One region of the Flavobacterium sp. Arc2 genome, then DNA from elsewhere that is predicted to be linked to it. Evidence: riboswitches for the same ligand, from Rfam matches in the RefSeq annotation. Region 1 holds a riboswitch; the other holds the start of a gene.

Region 1 (12,893 bases):
TCAGACGTATAAAGGTTCACTGGGAACTCAATTTAAAATTTGGCCTAATTTAGAACTAGGGTATTCATTGACATTAAACGATTATCAAAATACAACTTTCAAAACAAAACAACCATTTGTAAAATTAGATTATTTCTTCCTAAAAGCATTTTCATTAACTGCGGATTATAATAACTATACCTATTCAAATACTGAAGGGACAATAAATAATAAGTATGAGTTTTTAAACTCTAGCTTTAGTTACCGTAAAAAAGATGCTAAAATGGAATATACACTCGCTGCGACAAATTTATTAAATACTAAAACTATAAATGATGATAGCTTTAGTCAAACGGGATATAGATCATCGCAGTATATAGTTCAGCCTAGATACGTTGTGTTTTCGTTAAAATATAATTTATAAAATGAACCGTTTCTACATGGAAAACCAGTTCAATTAAGTTGAGCCGTTTTTTTAGCGTTTGTGGACGTTACCTATTCAATTACAAAGGGCTGTCTTTTATTAGACAGCCTCTTTTTTTAATATTATTTTTACTAAATAATGAACGGGTGAATTTCAAGTGTGATGCGCTATTTCTATTTATTAAATATTTGTACAAAAAAACGGCTACCTTTTCAGATAGCCGTTTAAAGAAATAAATTATATTTTTTGAATTACAATCCAAAAGCATCTTTCACTTGGTCAACAAAATCTAATTTTTCCCATGTGAATAACTCAACGTCAACCGTTTTTGTTAATCCTCCTGGAGCAAAAAAGGTTTTAGTAACTATTTGTGGCGTACGTCCCATGTGTCCGTAAGCAGCAGTTTCGCTATAGATAGGGTTTCTTAGTTTTAAGCGTTGCTCAATAAAGTAAGGACGCATATCAAAGATTTCTTCTACTTTCTTGGCAATTTCTCCGTCTCTTAAGTTAAGTTTTGAAGTTCCGTAAGTTTCAATGAAGATTCCCATTGGCTTCGCTACACCAATAGCATAAGAAACCTGAACTAAAATTTCGTCAGCGACACCTGCGGCAACTAAATTTTTAGCAATATGACGTGTAGCATAAGCGGCACTTCGATCTACTTTACTTGGGTCTTTTCCAGAGAAAGCACCACCACCGTGAGCTCCTTTTCCTCCGTAAGTGTCCACAATGATTTTTCTTCCTGTTAATCCAGTATCTCCATGAGGTCCTCCAATCACAAATTTACCAGTTGGGTTAATATGATATTGAATAGCATCATTAAATAAATGTGCGTGAGCAGGGTTTTTAGCGATAATTCTTGGAATTAAAATCGACACTAGATCGCTTTTAATTTTAGCTAGCATAACTGATTCCTCATCAAAATCATCATGTTGAGTAGAAATTACAATGGTATCAATACGTGTAGGTTTGTTATCATCACTGTATTCTAATGTTACCTGTGATTTAGCATCTGGGCGTAAATAAGTAATTTCATTATTTTCACGTCTAAGAATAGCTAATTCTTGTAATAATTTATGAGATAAATCCAATGCCAAAGGCATGAAGTTTTCAGTTTCATTTGTGGCATAACCAAACATCATTCCTTGGTCACCAGCTCCTTGGTCTTCAGGGTTCGCTCTGTCAACACCTTGGTTTATATCTGCTGATTGTTCGTGAATAGCAGAAAGAATACCGCAAGAATTGGCTTCAAACATGTATTCGCTTTTAGTGTAACCAATTTTTTTGATTACATCACGAGCGATTTGTTGAACATCAAGGTAGGTATTTGACTTTACTTCACCGGCCAATATTACTTGTCCCGTTGTTACTAAAGTTTCACACGCTACTTTTGAGTCAGCGTCAAATGCCAAAAAATTATCAATTAATGCGTCTGAAATTTGATCTGCAATTTTGTCTGGGTGCCCCTCACTTACAGATTCTGACGTAAATAAATATGCCATAATAAATATAAATTTAAAATTAAGGGAGGAAAAATAATTGCGGGAAATACTAAAGGAGAGTTTCTGCTTTAGCATTTTTTCTACTGAAAATTTTTCAGCATCCATAATGAATTCGTTTCATTATGAAGAGGTTGCAATCAGTTCAAATTTTTCCTCTTGTAATTGAGTGCAAAGGTATGAAACCATTTTGAATTGCAAATTAAACTTAAGTTTTTTTTAAGTAGGAAAGTGTTGTTATTTTTTAATCAACTAAAAATCTATTTAGGTAACAGAGTAGAAATACGGTTGATTAGTTTACTTTTATATAATAATTTAATGACATACTATTTACTTATGATTGAAATCATAAAACTACTTTAGTATTGTTTTTACGGGGATTCGAATTCAGAAGTTTTTATGACTTTTTTCTTAAGAATGGCTTGTTTAAAGTGTAAAATATCTGATTTTGTGGCTTTTAAACGAGTATGTTTCACTTCGTTACTACTGTTTGTTAAATTTGTTAAAGCTTAAATGTAGGGATTCAAAGACTTTATAATTAAAAAAAGCATATGTTTTTTTAGTTTATATAGCTAGAATTAAGAAAGGTAATCTTGCATATCCTAAACGTAAGCGAGGAGTTAAAAATAATTTATCAATCCAAAAAAATAATTTATTATGAAAGCAATTCAAAAGGTTTTATTACTTGAAAAAACAGGAAAAGAGAACGAAGTTACCGTAAGTAATAAATGGGATAGATACCTTGATGACTATAATAATTACGTTAAGGAATACAATAAGCATTATTTGAATGCATTAAAAGGTGATCAACGATCAATATCATTGTATCCCTATATGAAAGAGAAATGGGAATCTTTGAAAAAACGACTGATTAAGGCATACAATAATAAACGATTAAGCGATAGACAGATTAGAAGAGTGGTTAAAATAAACATGAAAATTGTTAAAGCCTGCTTTAAGTAAAATTAGATAGTAAGGGACGCTTAATGAAAGATTTTTCAAGGTGTTCCTAAGAGGGTAAAATAGGCGTATTTTATTCTTGTCTTTTTTAGCGGTTGTTTAGTGCTGGCAATCAAATGGGTTAGAAAGGGGTATGTAGTACTTGAGCAACTGATGCTTTAGTACGTACGATAGAGGAAAATGAAAAAGCAAACTGCTAAAAAGGAATATCATGAAAACATCAAAACCAGCTTTGTCAAAGTCAGATTTTAGATTCAGGGTAAAAAAAGAAGAAAAAGTGGAGTCAATTCACGAATTAGTGCACCCAAGAATTCAAACCAAAACAACAAATTCTCCTAGGTCTAAAAACACTTCAATTTCCTTAATGCTTCAAATGTATTCTCGAGAAAATGAAGTTCTGTTCATATAATTTAAAGATTATCCTATATTTAAGAAATTCAATGGGATCTAAAGTTAATTTAGCATTAAGAACAGCTGTCAATTTTGTGGGTGGTTTAACGTTTGTTTTAAATTATTGATTAGTGGGGTTTTAACAGAAAATATTTTATTTGTTATTTTTTAAAATATATTAGGATATATAAATTATTGTCAGCAAATTTGTTTCAACAAAAAAAGGAAACCATGAAATTAAATGTTTGTAATATGTCAAAAGCCATGAAGGTTCATTCCTTAGGGTAGACTATTGCTTCAATTTAAAATCTTAAATATAGCAAAAGCTTCCCTCAAAAAGGGAAGCTTTTTTTTTTGAAAACTAAAGAAGAACTTCTTTTAGAATAAATAATAAGATAAAATGATCAATCTAAATTTTAAACAAGTTAATCCGTCAATTGTCAAATCTATGATTTGTGCAAAAGCCATGATGTGTATTTGTTTCAGGTAATCCAAAAGTATAAGTTTATAAGACAGCTTAAAGCCCTTTTGGATACCTATCTAAAAGGGTTTTTATTTAATAAATAACAATAAAATCAAAAAACTAAAATTATGAGTACTAATAAATTTGAAACAAACGCATTGCATGCTGGACATGATGTAACAAAACACGCAGGAACTCGAGCGGTTCCCATTTACCAAACATCATCGTATGTTTTTGATAATTCAGAGCATGCGGCTAATTTATTCGGGCTTTCTGAAGCGGGTTATATTTATACTAGACTTAATAATCCTACTAATGATATTCTAGAACAACGTTTAGCAGCATTAGAAGGCGGTATAGGTGCTGTTGTTACTGCTTCAGGAACAGCGGCGATTACAACCGCTTTGTTAGTGTTGTTAAAAACGGGTGATCATATTGTAGCATCTAGCAGTTTGTATGGAGGAACATTTAACTTATTACAAACTACTTTGCCGCGACTAGGAATTACAACCACTTTTGTAGATCCTTCTGATCCAGCTAATTTTGCTAAGGCAGCGAATGAGAATACAAAAGTGTTTTTTATAGAAAGTTTGGGTAACCCAAAGTTAGATGTATTGGATATTGAAGCTATTTCTGCTGAAGCAAAAGCATTAAAAGTGCCTTTAATTGTTGATAACACAGTAGCTTCTCCATATTTACTAAATCCAATAGCGCACGGAGCGAACATTGTTATTCATTCTTTGACAAAATATATCTCAGGTAACGGAACTTCTTTAGGAGGAGTTATTGTTGATGCGGGGACTTTTGATTGGAGTAGTGGTCGTTTTCCGGAATTTACAACGCCTAATGCTGGTTACCATGGCTTGGTTTATCATGAAGCTTTAGGAAACGCTGCTTTTATTGCGAGAGTAAGAATTGAAGGACTACGTGATTATGGAGCTGCTTTGAGTCCGTTTAATGCGTTCCAAATTATTCAAGGTTTAGAAACATTGGCCGTACGTGTAAAGAGACATAGTGAGAACGGATTAGCATTAGCACAATGGTTAGAAAGTCAGGAGCAAGTTGCTTGGGTAAATTATCCAGGGTTGAAATCAAGTGAATATTATGCTCTGGCAAAACGTTATTTGCCGAAAGGACAAAACGGATTAGTAACCTTTGGTCTAAAAGGAGGTTTTGAAGCAGCTAAAAAAGTGGCCGATGATACCAAACTATTTTCGCTACTCGCAAATATTGGAGATACAAAATCATTAATTATTCATCCAGCAAGTACAACGCATCAACAATTATCTGATGAACAACAGTTAGCTTCAGGTGTTTCTAAAGATTTGATTCGTCTTTCTGTAGGTTTAGAAGATATCGAAGATTTAAAAGCCGACTTAAAAGCAGTTTTTGATTTATTATAAGAATTTATAAAGTGCATTTTTTATCGTTTGAAAACTGCTTTTTATCCAAACGTAAGATGAGTTTTATAGTATTACAATCTCAGTTTGTAAGATTATAATATTTGTATTAAAAAGGAGTTAAAATGTTGATAGTCATTAGGAAACTAGCAAAAAAAAACTGAGATTTGTTGCAAGAAAATACCAAAGATGAATTTAATCATTATTGTAAATCTTAAAACTATTTCGGAATCATCTGCAAGGAAATGATTGCCTTATATTATAGCTATAATTAAGCATCAGCCTTCCTATTTCTTTTGGAAGGCTTTTTTATTAAAACAATTTAGAATTTAAAGATAATTAGCATGGAAAAACATATTTTTAGAAATAATAGATCACTAGTGATTACCTTATTTGTAAAAATATGTTGATATGCCAAAAGTATAAGTTACTATAACTTTAACCCTTTTGGTATTTATCCAAAAGGGTTTTTTTATGGTATTTAAAAGAGAATAAAGAGTAACAAACAAGCAAGAATAAACATAGCAACAATTAAACAAGTAGACACATGGGGGCAATTAGTAGAATTACCAGAGCGGTAAGTTTTTTAAGGAACTTAAAAACTAAAAAAAATAGTATAAAAATCACGGTAGATGATTTAGTTCATCCAAGATTTGGTATCAACGACACCAATGCTAATGATTTAAATAAATCACCAAATTCATTACAGTTTTTGATGTATTCAAAGGAAAACGATACTCTTTTTATCTAATTGATAGCGAGCTGTCTTTATAGTGATTTACACGCGAGTAATTTCTGAATTGTTATGTTCAGCAATGTCTCGCGTTTTTTTTGTTAAATATATTTTTCCCTAATAATCGGGATGGGAAAAGTTTGGTTGTTATAAAAATATGTAGTTAATTTGCAGTAATAAGTTCACACACGTATTGAAATGTTATAAAGAAAGGACGAGGGATTAGACCCGATGAAGCCTTAGCAACCCTTCGAGAAATCGAAGAAGGTGCTGCATTCTACCACTCCCTAAAGTGGAAAGATAACAACAAGAATTTCTCTAGTATTTACCTAGTTTTTTCTTTCTAATATTTCCAAATACAAATCAAAATCAATAAAAGATTTGACATTGGAAAATAAACCAACACATATTACCATACAAAATTTCACCACGCACAATGGTGCTTTTTATGCTAGCCTAAACTTAAGTTATCAGGTTTTTGGCGCTGCTTTGCATACCGCTCCCATTATCTTAATTAATCATGCCTTGACCGGAAACTCACAAGTAATTGGCGAATCGGGTTGGTGGAATGATATTGTGGGTGTCGATAGAACAATCGATACTAGGAAATATACCATTGTTTCTTTTGATGTTCCTGGTAACGGATTCAATTCAGCGACTATTGAGAACTACAGAGATTTTGTCGCTCGAGATATTGCTAAAATTTTCATTGAAGGACTAAAGTTCTTAAAGATTGATTCTTTATTTGCTCTTATCGGAGGTTCTGTTGGTGGTGGAATTGCTTGGGAAATTTTGGCCTTAGAGCCTAAGTTAGCTCAAAATTTCATTCCAATTGCTACAGATTGGAAAGCAACTGATTGGTTGATTGCTAATTGTTATTTGCAAGAGCAAATCCTAAATAATTCTAAAAAGCCTATTGAAGACGCTCGTATTCATGCCATGTTGTGCTACCGCACGCCTGAATCTTTCAAGGTAAAATTTAATAGAGATCTCAATGAACAACTAGAAACGTTCAAAGTAGAAAGTTGGTTAAATTACCATGGAGAAAAACTAGAAAAAAGGTTTCAGCTTTCAGCTTATAAAATGATGAACCAATTATTGAAAACGATTGATATAACTAGGAATCATGAGTCTTTAGAATCAGTTATTTCAAAAGTGGATGCTAATATATACATTGTAGGAATCAATTCGGATTTGTTTTTTACAGCAAAGGAGAATCGAGATACGTACAACGAGATTAAAAAATTTAAAAATAATGTATTCTATAGTGAGATTGACTCGCAACACGGACACGATGCTTTCTTGATGGAATACGAACAACTAGACAATTTATTAGAAGTTGTTTTCAAAAATAAAAAACAGATGAAAATAGTAAAATTTGGTGGAAAGTCTTTAGCAAACGGTGAAGGGATCAACACAGTTTTAGATATTATTGAGGAAAAAATAAAACAAGACGAGAAAATTGCAATCGTAGTTTCGGCAAGAGGAAAAACAACAGATGAGCTAGACGACATTTTGACTATAGCTGCAAAAAACGGAAATTATAAGCCATTACTAGAAAGTTTTAAAACCTATCAAAAAGATGGTTTTGATGCCGTTGATTTTTCAACTGAATTTGATAAGCTAGATAAGCTTTTTGAAGGTGTTAGTTTAATAGGGGATTATAGCGTGAAAATTCAAGATCAAATTTTAGCACATGGCGAAGTTCTTTCGGCTAAATTATTGGTTTTTTTATTGAATGAAAGAGGTATTCCTGCGAAACTTGCAGACACCAGAGAATTAATTATAACCGACTCTAATTTTGGGGATGCACAACCTTTGGACGCTGTTTCTAAGAAAAATATCATTCAAATTTTCAAAGAGAATAAAGATTCAATTCTAGTGATTACTGGTTTTATTGGTTCGAATGCAAAACACGAAACCACTACTTTAGGTAGAAACGGAAGTAATTATACGGCGTCATTAGTCGCTAATTATATCAATGCCGAAGAATTGCAAAATTTCACTCATGTTGATGGAATTTACACTGCTAATCCCGAGTTGGTTTTAGATGCTAAAAAGATTGAATCTTTGTCTTATAATGAAGCAAATGAAATTGCTAATTTTGGTGTGAATATTTTGCATGCAAAAACAATTATTCCTTTATTAGAGAAAAATATTCCGCTTCGTATTTTAAATACTTTCAATCACGAAAATAATGGAACTTTAATTACTTCAAATTCTAATGTCAGCGGAATTAAAACATTATCTGTTTTAGAAAATGTTTCTTTGGTAAATTTAGAAGGAAGAGGATTACTTGGAAAAACAGGAGTGGATGCGCGTATTTTCAAGGTGATGGGTGACAATGATATTAGCGTAAGTATTATTTCTCAAGGTTCTTCAGAAAGAGGAATAGGACTTGTGGTTGCTGCTGATAAAGCAACAAAAGCTATGATCGAATTAGAAAAAGAATTCGAAAATGATTTCTATTCTAAGGATGTCAACAAGATTACAGTTGTCGACAACGTATCGGTAATTTCAATAATAGGCCAAGATCTTAGTACGTTTCATAAGCCTTATACGGCTTTGATAAAAAACAAAATTGTTCCTATTTTATTCAATAATACCGTTACGGGTAAGAATGTGAGTTTAGTGGTTAAAAAATCAGAACTTAACAAAGCGCTGAATGTTATTCATGGGGAGATATTTGGGGTTGCGAAGAAAATCAATATTGCCATTTTTGGGCATGGATTAGTTGGCGGAACCTTAATCAATCAAATTTTAGAATCGGCGGAAGCAATCGAAAAAAGGAAAGATGTTAAGTTGAATATTTTTGCTATTGCCAATTCTCGAAATGTGCTGTTGAATAAAAACGGAGTTTCGGCTAACTGGAAAAACGAAATTCAAGCTAAGGGGTCAGCGTATACATTAAGCGATATTATTGCTTTTGCAGAAGCGAATCATCTAGAAAATTTAATTGCAATTGATAACACGGCGAGTGCTGATTTTGTCGAGAATTACATTCCGTTAGTTGAAAGCAGTTTTGATTTAATTTCTTCAAATAAAATAGCGAATACTTTAAGTTATGGTTTTTATAAAAAGCTACGTAAATCATTAGCTGATAATCAGAAGAATTATTTATATGAAACCAATGTAGGTGCGGGTTTACCATTAATTGATACTATTAAATTATTGCATCTTTCTGGTGAAAATATCACTAAAATAAAAGGCGTTTTCTCAGGAACATTAAGCTATTTGTTTAATAATTTCTCTTCCAAAGATGTTCCGTTTAGCGAAATATTGAAAGAAGCAATTGATAGTGGTTTTACTGAACCAGATCCAAGAGAGGATTTATGTGGGAATGATGTAGGTCGAAAACTACTTATATTGGCGAGAGAACTAGACTTGCAAAATGAGTTTGAGGAAGTTGATATTCAGAATTTAATTCCAGAACACTTACGTGAAGGAAGTGCGGCAGATTTCTTGACTAAATTAAAGGAATTTGATCCTATTTATGATAAGATAAAAGCAGACCAAAAACCAAATCACGTTTTGAGATACATCGGGGAATTGTCTGGAGATTTACAACATGACAAAGGAATTTTGGAAGTAAAATTAGTTTCCGTACCTTCGGATACTGCTTTAGGAGGATTGAAAGGTTCTGATTCTTTCTTCGAGATTTATACAGAGTCTTACGGAGACCGACCAATTGTAATTCAAGGAGCTGGAGCGGGATCTGCAGTTACAGCAAGAGGTGTTTTTGGAGACATCTTGAGATTGTCGGATAAAGGCTAATGATTTAAGATTGTAGAGTAACGATTTTTGATTTCAGATTTAAAATAAATAGTAAGAACATGAATATCCTGTATATTATAATTGGAATGAATGTGACGATTATTTTTTTATTTGATAAAAGTAAATTAGATAACAAGCAATCATTTTTCAAAATCCTAGGATTAAATATAGTGTTGTTCTTAATTGGTTTAATAATTTTAACTGCAGGTTTAGAGAAAAGCACAGCTGTCAATTCATTATTTATACCTTTGATTGCGCAGGGATTTTATTATGTTTTAAGTAAAGTGTTTTACTTAAAATACAAAAGAAATAGTATTGATACATATTGGACAATGGATAAAACAGTGTTTGTAGATGGTTGGTTCAATAGTTTATTTTGGATAGTTTCAATTTTGCTATTTTTACTCGTATTATGATGAACAAATAAAATAATAAATATATAAAAATCCGCGTTTGAAATCCGCGTTTTTGCTATAGCAAATCCGTTTTATCCGCGTTCAAATAAAGAATAATAATTAAAAAAGGGACATACCTTCGGTCTTGGCTCCCTCCCTTTTAGGGAGGGTTGGGGAGGGGATAATAATGAAAATTACATTAAACAGAGTAAACGACAATTTCCATTTCGAATTAAAAAACGAACGTGGCCATATAGTAAATGTAGATAGCCGTCCAGAATTTGGTGGCGATGATCAAGGATCAAGTCCAATGGAATTAGTATTAATGGGAGTTGCAGGATGTAGCGCTATTGATATGATTTCGATTCTAAAAAAACAACGTCAAGAAATCACTTCATTTAAAGCTGAGGTAGAGGGAGAACGTGTTCAGGTTGGTGAAGCAAAACCTTTTAAAGACATCTACTTGGTTTTTTACTTAGAAGGAAACATAAAAGAAGACAAAGCTGCCAAAGCTGCTCAACTTTCTTTCGATAAATACTGCTCGGTTTCTAAAACTTTAGAACCAACGGCAACCATCCATTATAAAGTAGTTTTGAATGGAGTGGAATTAGGTAAAATCTAAAAATAAAATTAATCGTTTGAAGAGGGAGGGAGTGTTGAAATACTAATTTCGAACAACTTTAAACTTTAAACTTTAAACAAAAGAGAATGAATAATTCAGAATTTGGTTTTGAAACCGAAGCCATCCGTACCCAATTAGAACGCACCCAATATTTAGAGCACTCCGTTCCATTATACTTAACTTCTAGTTTTGTGTTTGAAGATGCCGAAGACATGCGTGCTTCATTTGCAGAAGAGAAAGATAGAAATATTTATAGCCGTTACAGCAACCCAAACACCAACGAGTTTGTAGAAAAAGTATGCAAGATGGAAGGCGCAACTGCTGGTTTTGCCTTTGCCTCTGGAATGGCTGCCGTATATTCAACCATGGCTGCATTATTGAAATCTGGCGATCATATCGTTTCGTCAAGTAGTGTTTTTGGGGCGACGCATTCGTTGTTTATCAATTATTTTCCAAAGTGGAATATCGAAACCTCGTATTTTGATATTAACGAACCAGAAACCATTGAAAGTTTCATTACACCCAATACAAAGATTCTTTTTGCTGAATCGCCAACGAATCCCGCAGTCGATATTATAGATCTGGAATTGCTAGGGAATATTGCCAAAAAGCACAATTTGATTCTCGTAATTGACAACTGTTTTGCAACGCCTTATTTACAGCAACCTATAAAATGGGGAGCGCATTTGGTCGTGCATTCTGCTACAAAGTTAATGGATGGTCAAGGACGAGTTTTAGGCGGAGTAACGGTTGGTAATCCCGAGTTGATTCATAAAATCTATTTGTTTTCCCGACTTACGGGACCTTCTTTATCCCCATTTAATGCGTGGGTTTTATCAAAAAGTTTAGAGACATTAGCAATTCGTTTGGACAGACATTGCGAAAATGCAATGAAGGTTGCGGAGTTTTTAGAACAGCATCCAAATGTAAATAAGGTAAAATATCCTTTCTTGAAATCACATCCACAATATGAAATTGCCCAAAAGCAAATGAAGTTGGGTGGCAGCATTGTCGCTTTTGAAATAAAAGGAGGACTTGAAGCAGGACGTAACTTTTTGGATAAAATAAAATTATGTTCGTTGTCACCAAACTTGGGAGATACCAGAACCATTGTTACACATCCGGCATCAACAACACATAGTAAGTTATCAGTTGATGAGAGATTAGCGGTAAGTATTACAGATGGTTTAGTACGTGTTTCTGTAGGACTGGAAACTGTAAAAGATGTAATTGCTGATTTAGAGCAGGCACTTTCTTAAACGTTTTTCTTATAGCATATATTTAAAACCCACAGTTTATAGCTGTGGGTTTTGTGTTTATATTTGAGATTATTAAAATGAAAGTTTAGTTTGAGTTTTAAAGTATTATCTTAGTTTTTTTTAAAATATATATGGCACTAGGAAAGACAATAAAAATATTTTTGATTGATGGAGATTCAAATGGACGTATGAGTTGTGAACTTTCTAATTGGACAGGGAAAGCTTATAAAATACCAAGAATTAACATTAAAGAATGTTCAGATAGAGATGATTTGAATAACACTGGAGTTTATTTACTTTTTGGAAAAGACGAAGAGGATAATGATTTGGTTTATATTGGAGAAGCTGAATCTGTTTTTAGTAGGTTAAAACAACATTTAAGCGGAAAGGAATTCTGGAATGAAGCTATTGTTTTTATTTCTAAGGATGACAACCTTAATAAAGCTCACATCAAGTATTTGGAAAATAGACTTCACGATATTGCAATAAACTCTAAACGTTATAAAGTTGAAAATTCAATGATTCCGACACAATCATCTATTTCAGAATCTGATAGAGCAGAAATGGAAGAGTTTATTGGATATGTCAAAATTCTAGTTAATACATTAGGGCATAAAGTATTTGATGATAAAAGAGTAGTGAAGGTTCAGCAAAAGCAAAACTTTTTCTTTATTAAGGCAGCGCGAGGTGCTGAAGGACAAGGAGAGCCAACATCTGATGGTTTTTTGATATTCAAAGGTTCTAAAGCTGCGTATGTAATTACAAATTCTTTAAGTGCAAGTCTTGTGAAAAATAGACAAAAGCTCATTGATGAAGGTTTACTTGTTAATAAAGGCGATTATTATGAATTTGTAGAAGATTATATATTTAGTAGTCCATCTACAGCTGCTGCAATTTTGATGGGTAGAAGTGCGAATGGACAAACGGAATGGAAACTTGCAGACGGAAGGTCTTTGAAAGATTTTGAAACAACTATTTAAAGTAAGAATCTTTTT
Region 2 (12,893 bases), on a different contig from region 1:
AAAATTATCATTATAGGTATCATTTACATATTCAGGATATTCCTCTGAGGCAAAAACAAAATTAAAACTCAATTTATTTCCTGTAGGTATAAAGTCAAATTCAAGAATGGCTACATTCTGAATTGTTTGATTATTGGATAAAATAGATAAGTCAGGATCTCCTATAAATGGATTTGTAGTTTCTAAAGTTCCAGATGGATTATCATTTACACCTTTTGCAATTATAGCATTTCCAGTGCTTAAAATAATTCCGGTATTTAAGCCGATGTTTGTTGTCAGCCCATTAGAGAAAAGGCCTACTTGATCACTAACTAAATCTGCATTGGCGGCAGTACCATTAAATTTAATATTGGAAACGTTAATTCCTTGTCCTACGACTACGTTTTGCACTAATTGTTTAGGCGTTTGAGACGTATTATCGACCACTAATTGCGCATTAGCAACTATACTAAAAAGAATATAAAATAAGAAAAATATTTTTTTCATTTACAAATTTGGGAAATTGACTTTTCTCTTTCTTATTTTAAATAAAAGGGATAATGCTAAATTGACTACTGACAAATATACTTAAGAAGAATGTAATCCTTTTCTCTTTTTTACAAAATGTTACTATAATCCTGTTCTTTTTTCTATAGAAATCTGTTGTGAGTTATTCATTTTATGGACATTATTTTTTGTAGTACAAATTTTGTTATATTTACTTGCTTTAAAAATTATATATGAGAAAATTCTACTTTTTATTACTTGCTCTTTTTATATTTTCTGGAGTTAATGCTCAAATAATTAATTTTCCTGATGCTAATTTTAAAACTAAATTACTGTCAACAAACATAGGGAATAATGATGCTATAGGTTTATATGGGAATAGTATAAAAATAGACTCTAATAACAATGGTGAAATAGAAGTAAGTGAAGCATTAGAGGTTTACCAATTGTATGTAAGTGAATCAAATATATCTGACTTAACGGGGATAAATAATTTTTCAAACTTAAGAGCGTTATCTGTGATAGGAAATAATTTAAGCACTTTAGATTTGTCAGGATTAAAAAACTTAGAGCAATTACAATGTCAAAGAAATTCCTTGACAAGTTTAAATATTGATAACTTAAATAAGTTGAATATTCTTTATTGTAATGAAAACAAACTGACTACACTCGATTTTTCCAGTAATAAAGGACTAGTTAGTCTCTATTGTTCAGACAATCAACTTACAGATTTAAAGGTGTCAGGATGCCCTAATTTACATGAAATTATTTGTGAAAATAATCTATTGACTATGTTAGATTTAAGTAATTTAAATAAGTTAACATCAGTATTATTAAATAATAATTTATTAGAGCAGATAACTTTTAAAGGATGTAGTAATTTACAGTCTGTTACTTGCAGAAATAATAAATTTTTAAGTCTTGATTTATCAGAATGCAACCAAATCTATTTGGATTGTCAAAACAACAATTTGGTTAATTTAAATTTAAAAAATGGTTTGCCCTTAATTGATTTATTATTACAGAATAATCCTAATTTAACCTTTATTTGTACTGATGATTTTAATGTTAATAACGCAAAGTTTATTCTGACTTTACAGGGTATTACGAATTGTGAAATAAACTCCTATTGTTCATTTTCTCCAGGAGGTAATTTCTACACCATTCGAGGAAAGGCTATTTTAGATACAAATGGAAATGGTTGTGACTCATCAGATATAAGTTATTCTAATTTAAATTTTTCTATTACTAATGGTGTGAATAAGGGGAATTTAATCTCCAATAATTCGGGGAACTATAGTCTTCCTGTTGGAGAAGGAATGCATACTATTACTCCAATTTTAGAAAATCCAAATTATTTTAGTGTTTCACCTAGTTCAATCGATGCGAGTTTTCCATCGCAAAATAGTCCATTCACTCAAGATTTTTGTGTTACTCCAAATGGTGTTCATCCCGATTTAGAAGTAACTTTATTACCAATAATTCCAGCTAGGCCAGGATTTGACGCTACTTATAAAATCATATATAAAAACAAAGGAACTACTATACAATCAGGTGCAGTAAGTCTAAGTTTTAATGATGCCGTTTTAGATTATATATCAGCAAATCCAGCTGTAAATAGTCAAGTGACAGACAGACTTAGTTGGGATTATATCAATTTACAACCATTTGAAACGCGTGAGATTGCAGTTACCTTGAATGTGAATTCGCCAATGGAAACTCCTGCTGTAAATATTGGAGACCGTTTGAGTTTTAACGCAGTAATTAATCCTATAACAGGAGATGAAAAACCTATTGATAATTCGTTTGCTTTACGCCAAAGTGTTGTTGGTTCTTATGACCCAAATGATAAAACCTGCTTAGAAGGAAATGTCATTACTCCAAGTTTGATTGGGGAATATGTACATTATATGATTCGGTTTGAAAATACAGGAACTTATCGCGCTCAAAATATTGTAGTAAAAGATCTAATCGATTTAACCAAATTTAATATTTCAAGCTTGGTTCCAACGAAAGGAAGTCATGAATTTGTAAGCAAAATTTCTGAGGAAAACAAGGTGGAATTTATATTCGAAAACATCAATTTGCCTTTTGATGATGCTAATAATGATGGTTATATAGCTTTTAAGATTAAAACATTACCAACATTAGTAGTTGGCGATACATTCCAAAATGAAGCTAATATTTATTTTGATTATAACTTTCCAATTCTGACAAACAAAGCGACATCTACCTTTAAAACCTTAGCAACTTCAGATTTTGAATTTTCAAATTACTTTAGTGTGTTTCCAAATCCAGTAAATGAGATTCTAAATATTAATTATAAAAATTCGATAGAAGTACAATCAATAGCAATTTATGATATTCTTGGACAAATGGTCATTGCTGTTCCGAATGCGACTTCAGTAACAAAGGTTGATGTTTCTAAACTGGCTTCCGGAAAGTATTTCTTGAAAATGAATACAGATAAAGGAAGTTCGAATATGAAATTTATAAAAAACTAAATTAGTTATAAAAAAGCTTTACTTCGGTAAGGCTTTTTTTTGTAAAATATTTTTTCTGGTCGAAGGTGACGATTTCAAAAAATAATAATTACTTTTGCAGCCGTTATCACGAATCTCAAAAAGAGATAGCAACCTGCAACAACGAGCAAGGTGCTAAAACGATAAGCCAAATCCTTTGGAAAAAATGTTGTTTTACATTCCCATTTTTTTAGCTATTGTTTTTCGTCATATTTATATCATTATAAAACTGATTTATGACTCATTTATTGAAAAAAAAAGGAAATGCATTTGCTCTAATTCCCTTATTAATTTTTATTTTTATTTTTTTAGGAGCCGGTATATGGCTTGATGATTTCTATGCTTTACCTGCGCCAATTGCTGTTGTGATAGGAATTATTTCTGCTTTTTTACTATTCAAAAGTTCGTCTGATGAGAAAGTAGCCACTTTGATTGCTGGTTGTGGAGAGAGTAAAATTATGACCATGTGTCTCATTTATCTTCTCGCGGGAGCATTTGCTGTTGTTAGTAAAGCAACGGGAGGTGTGGATGCAGTTGTAAGCCTTGGAATTAATACAATTGATGTCGCTTATTTTCCGTTAGGGATCTTTTTAATAGCGGCCTTTTTATCAACAGCTACTGGAACTTCTGTAGGTGCTATTGTAGCTATTGGACCTATAGCTGTTAGTCTGGCTAATTCAAGTGGAGCTTCATTACAATTGATTGCTGGCGCTTTGTTAGGTGGTTCGATGCTTGGAGATAATCTATCGATGATTTCAGATACTACAATTGCTGCTACGCAATCATTAGGATGTAAACTGAAAGATAAATTCAAAATAAATTTATTCATTGCTTTTCCCGCAGCCATTATAACCGTTCTAGTTTTCTTTTATTTGGGACTGAACTCTGATATTACTGCAGTGGCGATTCCTAAGACCAATTTTGAATGGATAACTATTGTTCCTTACGTTCTAGTAATTGTATTAGCATTAGTTGGCATAAACGTTTTTTCAACACTGATTATTGGAACTTTATTAGCTGGATTGATTGGGTATTTTGGAAATCATTTTACGTTGATGGAATTTGCCCAAAAGATATATGAGGGCTTCACTAGTATGACTGAAATATTTTTATTGTCTATGCTTACTGGTGGTTTAGCAGCAATGGTTGATAAAGCTGGAGGAATTGCTTATTTATTGTACCAAATCAAAAAGCGCATTAAAAGTAAAAAATCGGCGCAGGCTGGAATTGGTGCTTTGGTAGGTTTTACGAATGTGGCTATTGCCAATAATACAGTTTCCATTGTTATAACAGGTGGAATTGCTAAGGAAATTAGTGATGAATACGATTTGAGTCCCAAGAAAACAGCAGCAATTCTTGATATATTTTCTTGTGTAGTGCAAGGGATCTTGCCTTATGGGGCACAAGTATTGCTGATTTTAAGTTTTGCAAATGGCAAACTTGATTTTATGGATTTACTAACAAATGCTTGGTATCATTTATTTTTGTTTATTTTTACTTTGGTTGCGATTTATAGCTCTTTTTGGGACAAATTGGTAAAACGATTTCTGGATCTTTAAAATCGGTTCGATTTCGAATGTTATTGATTTTTAAATTTTTTTAAAAAAGGAATTATTCTATATTTGACAACTGTAAGATAGCCCTGATAGTAGTGGAAATCCTTTTATGAAAGCGCTAGCGGTCATAAAAGATTGAAGCGGATAGCAGGAATAGCTACAAATAAAAATTAAAATAATTTTTGAATATGAAATTACTAGAAGGAAAAGTGGCCATTATAACAGGCGCGAGTCGCGGAATTGGAAAAGGAATTGCAGAAGTTTTTGCAAAACATGGAGCAAATGTTGCTTTTACATACAGTTCATCTGTGGAATCGGCTTTAGCATTAGAAAATGAATTGAACGCTCTTGGAATAAAAGCAAAAGGATACCAATCAAATGCAGCTGATTTTAATGAAGCACAAGCTATGGTTGATGCTGTAATTGCTGAATTTGGAACTGTTGATATTTTGATTAATAATGCTGGAATTACTAAAGACAACTTGCTAATGCGTATGTCTGAAGAGGATTTTGACAAAGTTATTGATGTGAACTTGAAATCAGTTTTCAATATGACCAAAGCAATTCAAAGAACTTTCTTGAAAAAACGCGCCGGATCAATTATCAATATGAGTAGTGTAGTAGGAGTGAAGGGTAATGCGGGCCAAACGAATTATGCCGCTTCAAAAGCAGGTGTTATTGGATTTACAAAATCGGTTGCACTTGAATTAGGTTCGCGTAACATTCGCTGTAATGCTATTGCTCCAGGATTTATTGAAACTGAAATGACAGCAAAATTAAATGATGATGTCGTTCAAGCATGGAGAGACGGGATTCCGTTGAAACGCGGAGGAACTACTGAGGATGTTGCTAATGCTTGCCTTTTCTTAGCGTCTGACATGAGTGCGTATATCACTGGTCAAGTCTTAAATGTTGATGGAGGAATGCTAACATAAGAAATTATAAATTTTAGATGATGAATTTTAAAATACTGAATTCTTTCCATTTAAAATTCATCATTTAAAATAAATAGAATGACAACAAACACGGTCCTACTAATTCTACTATCAATAGTAATTGCCGGTGGTTTATCATTTTACCAATATTTTTATAAAGCCAAAAGCAAATCAAAACTAAATTTGTTTTTGGCTTTATTGCGTTTTCTATCCTTGTTCGGGATTCTATTATTGTTGATTAATCCCATAATCACCAGAAATACGCTGGAGATTATCAAACCGCCTTTGGCAGTTGTTGTAGATAATTCAAGTTCGATAACGGCCTTAAACGCTAACAAAAAAGCTTTAGAAATATATGCTTTAATAACAGCAAACTCAGCCTTAAATGAAAAGTTTAATTTGCAGTCGTATCGATTTGACACGGCATTTGAACCCTCAGAAAAATTTGACTTTAAAGGGACACAAACTAATCTAGGCGGAATTTCAAAAGAGTTAAGAAGTACTAATAGAAATAGTATATTCCCAACAATTCTCTTAACAGACGGAAATCAGACTTCAGGTAATGATTATGTTTATAGTTTTGATGCTGCCAATAAAGTTTTTCCAATAATTTTGGGAGATACAACCAAGGTAATCGACTTAAAGATTAGCCAAATCAATGTCAATAAATATGCATTCTACAAAAATAAATTTCCTGTAGAAGTTTTCCTGAACTATTCTAGAGACAAAAATGTGTCTGCAGATTTTATGATTTCACAAGGGAATTCAGTTGTTACAAAACAAAGTGTTTCCTTTTCATCCTCTAAAAGAACTGCCATTTTAAATGTTCTTTTACCGGCAAATAAAATAGGTTCGCAAACTTTTAAAGCAACATTATCCAGTCTTGAAAAAGAGAAAAACACTTATAATAATTCAAAAAACTTTGCGGTAGAAGTAATTGATCAGAAAACAAATATTGCACTTATAACGGCAATAAATCATCCGGATGTAGGTGCTTTAAAACGCAGTATTGAATTTAATGCACAACGCAAAGTAACCGTTATTAAACCTAACGCTGTCAATTCATTAAAAGATTACAATGTTCTGGTTTTATATCAACCGACGATAGCCTTTAAGTCTATCTTTGAAGATAATAAAAAGGCAGGAATATCTACTTTTATTATTACCGGAACAAGTACTGATTTCTCCTTTTTAAATAAGGAGCAAAGTAGTTTAGCATTTAAAATGAGTAATCAAAAAGAGAATTATTTAGCGAGTTTTAATCCCCAATTTAATTTATTTGCCACAGATAATATTGGTTTCGAAAATTTTCCTCCATTAGAAAATGCCTTTGGAGGTATTACCGTTAAGGGCAACGCTTCTGTTTTACTTTCTTCTAAAATTAGAACTATAGATACAAATTCCCCATTATTAGTATATGCCGAAAATCAAGGAAATCGTAGCGCATTTCTATTGGGTGAAAATATCTGGAAATGGAGATTGCAAAGTCATGTTGACACTCAGTCCTTTGCTAAATTTGATGTTTTTATAGATAAAACAATTCAGTATCTAGCCTCTAGTAGTTCTAAAAAAGCATTAGTGGTTAATCATGAAAGTTTTTATAACTCAGGTGACGCTATCGAAATAACGGCTCAATATTTCAATAAAAACTATGAATTTGACGATAAAGCGCGTTTGACAATTATTGTAACAAATACAGCAACAAAACAAACTAAGAACTACGATTTATTGAAAGGAAACGCATTTTACAAAGTAAATTTAGACGGACTTGCAGCGGGAACTTATAATTTCTCTGTAAAAGAACTGAATTCAAATACAAGTTATTCAAGTCATTTTGAAATTTTAGATTTCGACAAAGAAAAGCAATTTGTCAATCCCGACGTGGAAAAATTAAAACAATTGGCCACGCAAACGCAAGGAGCGGTTTATTTTCCAAATCAGGTGAACACACTAATCAAATCACTTTTAGAAGATGACAATTATAAAGCAATAGAAAAAAATACGGTAACCCGCTCTCCTTTGATTGATTGGACTTTACTGCTAATTTTAATTGTTTCATTGCTTTCCACCGAATGGTTTGTAAGGAAGTACAATGGATTGTTGTAAATTCCATTTGGTTTAACCCATACAATGCAATTATGGATTTTAGATTAAAAGTGTTTTTCACCGTGGCTACCCGATTAAGTTTTACTAAAGCAGCAACTGAATTATTCATTACACAGCCAGCAGTATCTAAGCACATACAAGAACTGGAAGAAGAATATAAAGTGAAGCTTTTTGACCGAAATGGCTCAAAGATTTCGCTGACGCATGCGGGAGAACAGTTAGTCAAACATGCCAAGAACATTTTTGAAATCTACCGTGAAATTGATTTTGAAATGAGCTCACTTATAAAAGAGCAGCACGGTATGCTTCGCCTAGGAGCCAGCACAACTATTTCTCAATATATAATTCCGCCACTATTAGCTCGCTTTCATCAGGAAATGCAGGGTGTCAAAGTTATTTTGCGTAATGGTAACACAGAACAAATAGAAAACGCCTTACTGAATAAAGAAATCGAAATCGGCATTGTTGAAGGACAGTCTAAAAACAAAGCTATTAAATATACTCCGTTTTTAAAAGACGAATTAGTACTGGTTTGTAATAGAGCTAATCCATTGGTAGACAAAGGAGAAATTACAAAGGAAGACCTCGTGCAATTGCGATTTTTAATGCGGGAACAAGGGTCAGGAACATTAGAAGTAATCGAACACGCTTTGAAACCTTTAAAAATTAAGATGGCTGAGTTGATTGTGGAGATGCAATTAGGGAGTACTGAAAGTATCAAGTCGTATCTTATGAATTCAAATTGCGTGGCTTTTATTTCGATACATGCTATTGAAAAAGAATTGAAAAACAATGAGTTAGTCATTCTTGATGTAGATAACCTTATTATAGAACGTTATTTTTATATCATTGGTTTACAAGGAAAAACAAACGCTCTTTCAGATTTGTTTATCAAAAATATTACGAAACACTATAATTTAAAGTTATAATAGATTGTTTATTATGATTGGTGAATACCGATTTATCCCCGCATCTTTGTTGGGTACTAATTCAATATATTCACCGTGGAAAATCAGTCTAAAATCATCTCAAAGAACAGTTCTCCTTTTTTTAATACGAATACTATAACACAGCAAGTTATTTTTGTCCTATTGCTGGTAATTTGTATTTCCGGATTAATTTCGCCACCTATCGCTTTAGTTCTTGGTTTAGTTGCTGCCAATATTTCTGGTAATCCATTTTTGCGCTTTAATGCAAAAGCAATTAATATATTACTTCAGCTCTCTGTTATCGGTTTGGGTTTTGGAATGAATGTAAACTCTGCGATTTCTGCTGGGAAAACGGGTTTTTTGTTTACTGTCGCATCTATCTTTAGTACTTTACTCTTAGGTTTGTTAATAGGTAAATGGTTAAAAATTGACAAAAAAACGTCTCATTTAATCTCATGTGGTACTGCTATTTGTGGAGGTAGTGCTATTGCCGCGATAGCCCCAGTCATTAAATCTGACGAAAAACAGACTTCTGTAGCCCTAGGCGTGATTTTTATCCTTAATTCAATTGCTCTCTTTTTATTTCCTGCTATCGGACATTGGTTGCACTTAAGCCAACAGGAATTTGGTTTATGGTGCGCTATTGCGATTCATGATACGAGTTCAGTAGTAGGTGCAGCTAATAAATATGGTCCTGAGGCATTGCAGATTGCAACAACTGTAAAACTGGCTCGTGCTTTATGGATTATTCCGGTTGCTTTGATTACTGCACTGGTTTTTAAGAACAAATCGAGCAAAATAAAAATTCCTTATTTTATTGGAGTGTTTATTTTGGCGATGGTACTTAATACATACGTTCCACAAACAGCTCTGGTAGCACCGTATATGGTTGCTTTAGCAAAAACAGGACTTACTATTACCTTGTTTTTAATTGGCGCAGGCTTAAGTCATACTGTATTGCAGTCTTTGGGGGTTAAACCATTGGTACAAGGAGTTCTACTTTGGGCATGTATTGCCATATCAGCCTTACTTTCCATTCTGTATTTTATCTAGTAACACGACTGAATCTTTTCCTTTTTATTACATAGAACTGTAGTCGGACATAATCATACATCAGTGCTATTAAAAGAAAAAAAGCAGCGACAAAAAGAGTCTTCATCTCTAGAAAAGTATAGAGAAAACCTCCTGAGGTACAACCGATGAAAAAGAAGACAATAATTGATAACCTTAAGTAAATACTTGTATTTAGTCTTTTTTTTTCATTTGGTTTTTTGTAAAAAAACAGCTGTGATAATTCAATTCCTAAGTCGGTAAAGAGTCCTGTTAAATGGGTTGTCCTTACAACAGAATTTGATATTTGGGTTACCAAAGAATTTTGTATTCCCATGGCAAAAAGCATCGCAAAGGCGATCCATTTTCCCGATAAACTTGAGAGATCTCCTTGTACACCAAAGACACCAACCAAAAGCAAAATCGCTATTTCTAATGAAATTGGTATTACATGTGATAGATCCGGATGTTTTATTGCCACAGATTCGGCTAAAAAATTCGACGTAAAGGCCCCAAATAAAAAGAAAAGTGTAAAAACAAAAAATGTAATTGCCGCCGAATAATTTTGTTTAATAACTTCCTCAGCAAAGAAGGCGAAATGCCCCGTTACATTAGTTGTTAGAGTCTTTACTGCTAATACACCTGTAATATTTACGGTTCCTGCAACGAATGAAAGCAAAGTCGCTAAACGTAAATTATGAATAAAAGTTCTATTTTTTCCTTGGTGGCGAAACATGATAATGGATAAGTTACTTTCTAATTTATATAATGTTAAACTAGATATTTTTAAATTGTCTGAAAAACAAATACATTTGTAGTTCAAAAAAATAAAAGTAATGATAAATATCAAATTTAAGCCTACAATGTTGGTGCTAACTGCAATATTCATTGGATTTCTAACATTGTCATGGGGAATTGTGGGGCACGAAAGAATTAATAAAGCAGCTGTAATGGCTTTGCCAAAACCGTTACAGGTTTTCTTTTACAACCATATTGATTTTATAACGCAAGAATCGACTGTTCCCGATATGAGAAAGTATGTTTTACAGGACAAGGCAGAAGGCCCAAGACACTATTTTGACATGGAGAATTTTGGAGATGTAGATGATTTTCCACAGTCTATGGCAGAAGCTAAAAAGAAGTATGATGATAAATTTTTGTCTAAAAACGGAACACTGCCTTGGCATATCCAAGATATGATGGCAAAATTAACGCAGGCGTTTAAGGACAAACGCAAATCAGAAATCTTATTTATTGCTGCTGATTTAGGACATTATATCGCTGATGCACATATGCCTTTGCATACCTCAGACAATCATGATGGTCAACTGACAGACCAAAAAGGAATCCATTCCTTATGGGAAAGCAGATTGCCTGAGCTGTTTGTTAAAAATTATAAATTTACTGTAGCACCAGCGCACTATTATGAGGACGTAAACAAAGCAACTTGGGATATGATTATGGACACCCACAGTTTAGTGGAGCCATTATTAGCAGCAGATAAAGGATTGAGAACAACATTAGCTGTAAATCAAATATTTGTAACTGACGCAGAAGGAAATGTGGTGAAAAACAAATACAACGGCGTGAAATATTCAAATGAATACGCTGCTAAATTTCACAGTGCTTTAAATGGGATGGTAGAAAGCCAAATGAAAAAAGCGGTTACTGCAACAGCAAGTTTCTGGTATACGGCATGGGTAAATGCAGGAAAACCAGATCTAAGCAAGCTAGATGCTGAAGTACTTACAAAACGCAACCGAAAAGCATTAAAAAAGGATACGAAGTTATTTAAAAAAGGAGATCTTTTTGGTATTGAAAGTGATAATGACGCCGAATAAAAGCAATCTTATTGCATAAGAAAAAAGCCTGTGAAACGATTTTTACAGGCTTTTTTATTTGTTTAATTTTTTTGGTATTTCTTTTTCTTCAACATATCCGAAGCAGTTTGATAGAATGAGATCGTTTCGTTTACTAAATCTTCCCTTTCGTTCGCTAAAGGTTTCTGATCATAATACAATTGGAAATCATCTTCAATTCCTTCTTTAGGCAATACTGTCAATTGAAATTGTTTTACTTGTTGTTTAGGAGAAATGATGGTCAAGATATTATCCTTAATCATCCCTAAATCCTGATATGTTGCAATTAAAGCTCTAGGTTTATATTCTGCTTTTAAAACATCTTGCCCAAAAAATTTGCTTTGGTAATTGAAGTTCAACAGCCCAAAAACAGTTGGCATAATGTCAATTTGAGAAACAAGATTAGTATAGCGTTGTGGTTGTATAAAACCGGGGCTATAAATCATAGCAGGAATCCTGTATTTATCAACTGGAAGTTCTGTTTTACCAGCACTTGATGCACAATGATCCGCCAAGATGACAAAAACAGTATTGGCAAACCAAGGTTGTTTTTTGGCCATTTCAAAGAATTTTTTCATGGCATAGTCCGTATATTTCACACCACCATCTCTGGATTTTGCATCTCCAGGAATATCAATTTTATTATTAGGGTAGGTAAATGGCCTATGATTACTAACCGTCATTATGTGATTGAAAAATGGCTTGTTTTCCTTAGCCTCTTCATTCATTACCTTGATAGCTTTATTATACATATCTTCATCACATACACCCCAAATATTGTCGAAAGTGATTTCGTCAGGGGAGAACGTTTTTTTGTCCACAATGTCATAACCATTACCAGAAAAGAAATCTTCCATATTATCAAAGAAAGCATCACCTCCATACAGGTATTTTACATTGTAGCCTTTTTGTTTGAATACATTTCCTGTTGAGAATTTGTCCTTGTTATCTTTTCTTTTTACTACGCTTTCACCGGCAGTAGGAGGCAAACACAAGGTTACAGCTTCCAGACCACGTACCGTTCTATTCCCTGAGGCATAAAAATTAGTAAACAATAAACTTTCTGAAGCTAAACTATCCAAAAATGGGGTTAGATTTTTATCGCTACCATATATTTTCATGAAATCAGCACTATAACTTTCAATAGTAATTAAAACGACATTTTTATGGTTTTCAGTCGCAGCACTTTTAATGTCTCTTAAGGTAGATTCACCAGTTAGACCAGGAATTTGTTCTCCTAATAAGGCATAGACTTCTTTTTCCGGTAGTGTTTTATAAAATTTAAAATAGTCTAATTCACTATTCATAAAAGCCAAATAAAATTTATAAACTCCATTGGCCTGCAACTCGTTTGAAAATATATTTTGGGAATTTTCATTGGTTGCTAATGATGGAATAGCCAAAAGGGAAAATCCAAACAATACAAAATACAAACCTGAAATTTTGACTT

Evidence for each region. A riboswitch is a leader RNA that binds a small molecule or an ion and turns the genes downstream of it on or off. The one in region 1 is predicted to bind S-adenosylmethionine.
Region 2: linked by a shared signal. The riboswitch ahead of QO182_RS07180 (Na+/H+ antiporter NhaC family protein) and the one ahead of thrA (bifunctional aspartate kinase/homoserine dehydrogenase I) in region 1 are both predicted to bind S-adenosylmethionine.

What each region holds. Positions count from the first base shown of each region.
Region 1 is NZ_JASMRH010000003.1:43,459-56,351, reverse strand. Features, by position in the region: gene QO182_RS02625 (carboxypeptidase-like regulatory domain-containing protein) at 1-403, shown strand, start outside; gene metK (methionine adenosyltransferase) at 655-1,905, opposite strand; gene QO182_RS02615 (hypothetical protein) at 2,560-2,865, shown strand; gene QO182_RS02610 (hypothetical protein) at 3,074-3,271, shown strand; gene QO182_RS02605 (O-acetylhomoserine aminocarboxypropyltransferase/cysteine synthase family protein) at 3,844-5,118, shown strand; gene QO182_RS02600 (hypothetical protein) at 5,663-5,866, shown strand; SAM riboswitch class I at 6,047-6,155, shown strand; gene thrA (bifunctional aspartate kinase/homoserine dehydrogenase I) at 6,236-9,622, shown strand; gene QO182_RS02590 (hypothetical protein) at 9,682-10,038, shown strand; gene QO182_RS02585 (OsmC family protein) at 10,205-10,639, shown strand; gene QO182_RS02580 (PLP-dependent aspartate aminotransferase family protein) at 10,726-11,898, shown strand; gene QO182_RS02575 (GIY-YIG nuclease family protein) at 12,030-12,878, shown strand.
Region 2 is NZ_JASMRH010000008.1:57,364-70,256, reverse strand. Features, by position in the region: gene QO182_RS07190 (choice-of-anchor L domain-containing protein) at 1-486, opposite strand, end outside; gene QO182_RS07185 (T9SS type A sorting domain-containing protein) at 720-2,990, shown strand; SAM-I-IV-variant riboswitch at 3,089-3,185, shown strand; gene QO182_RS07180 (Na+/H+ antiporter NhaC family protein) at 3,245-4,567, shown strand; gene fabG (3-oxoacyl-[acyl-carrier-protein] reductase) at 4,753-5,499, shown strand; gene QO182_RS07170 (hypothetical protein) at 5,578-7,605, shown strand; gene QO182_RS07165 (LysR family transcriptional regulator) at 7,638-8,534, shown strand; gene QO182_RS07160 (YeiH family protein) at 8,610-9,587, shown strand; gene QO182_RS07155 (YoaK family protein) at 9,580-10,320, opposite strand; gene QO182_RS07150 (zinc dependent phospholipase C family protein) at 10,421-11,425, shown strand; gene QO182_RS07145 (LTA synthase family protein) at 11,488-12,893, opposite strand, start outside.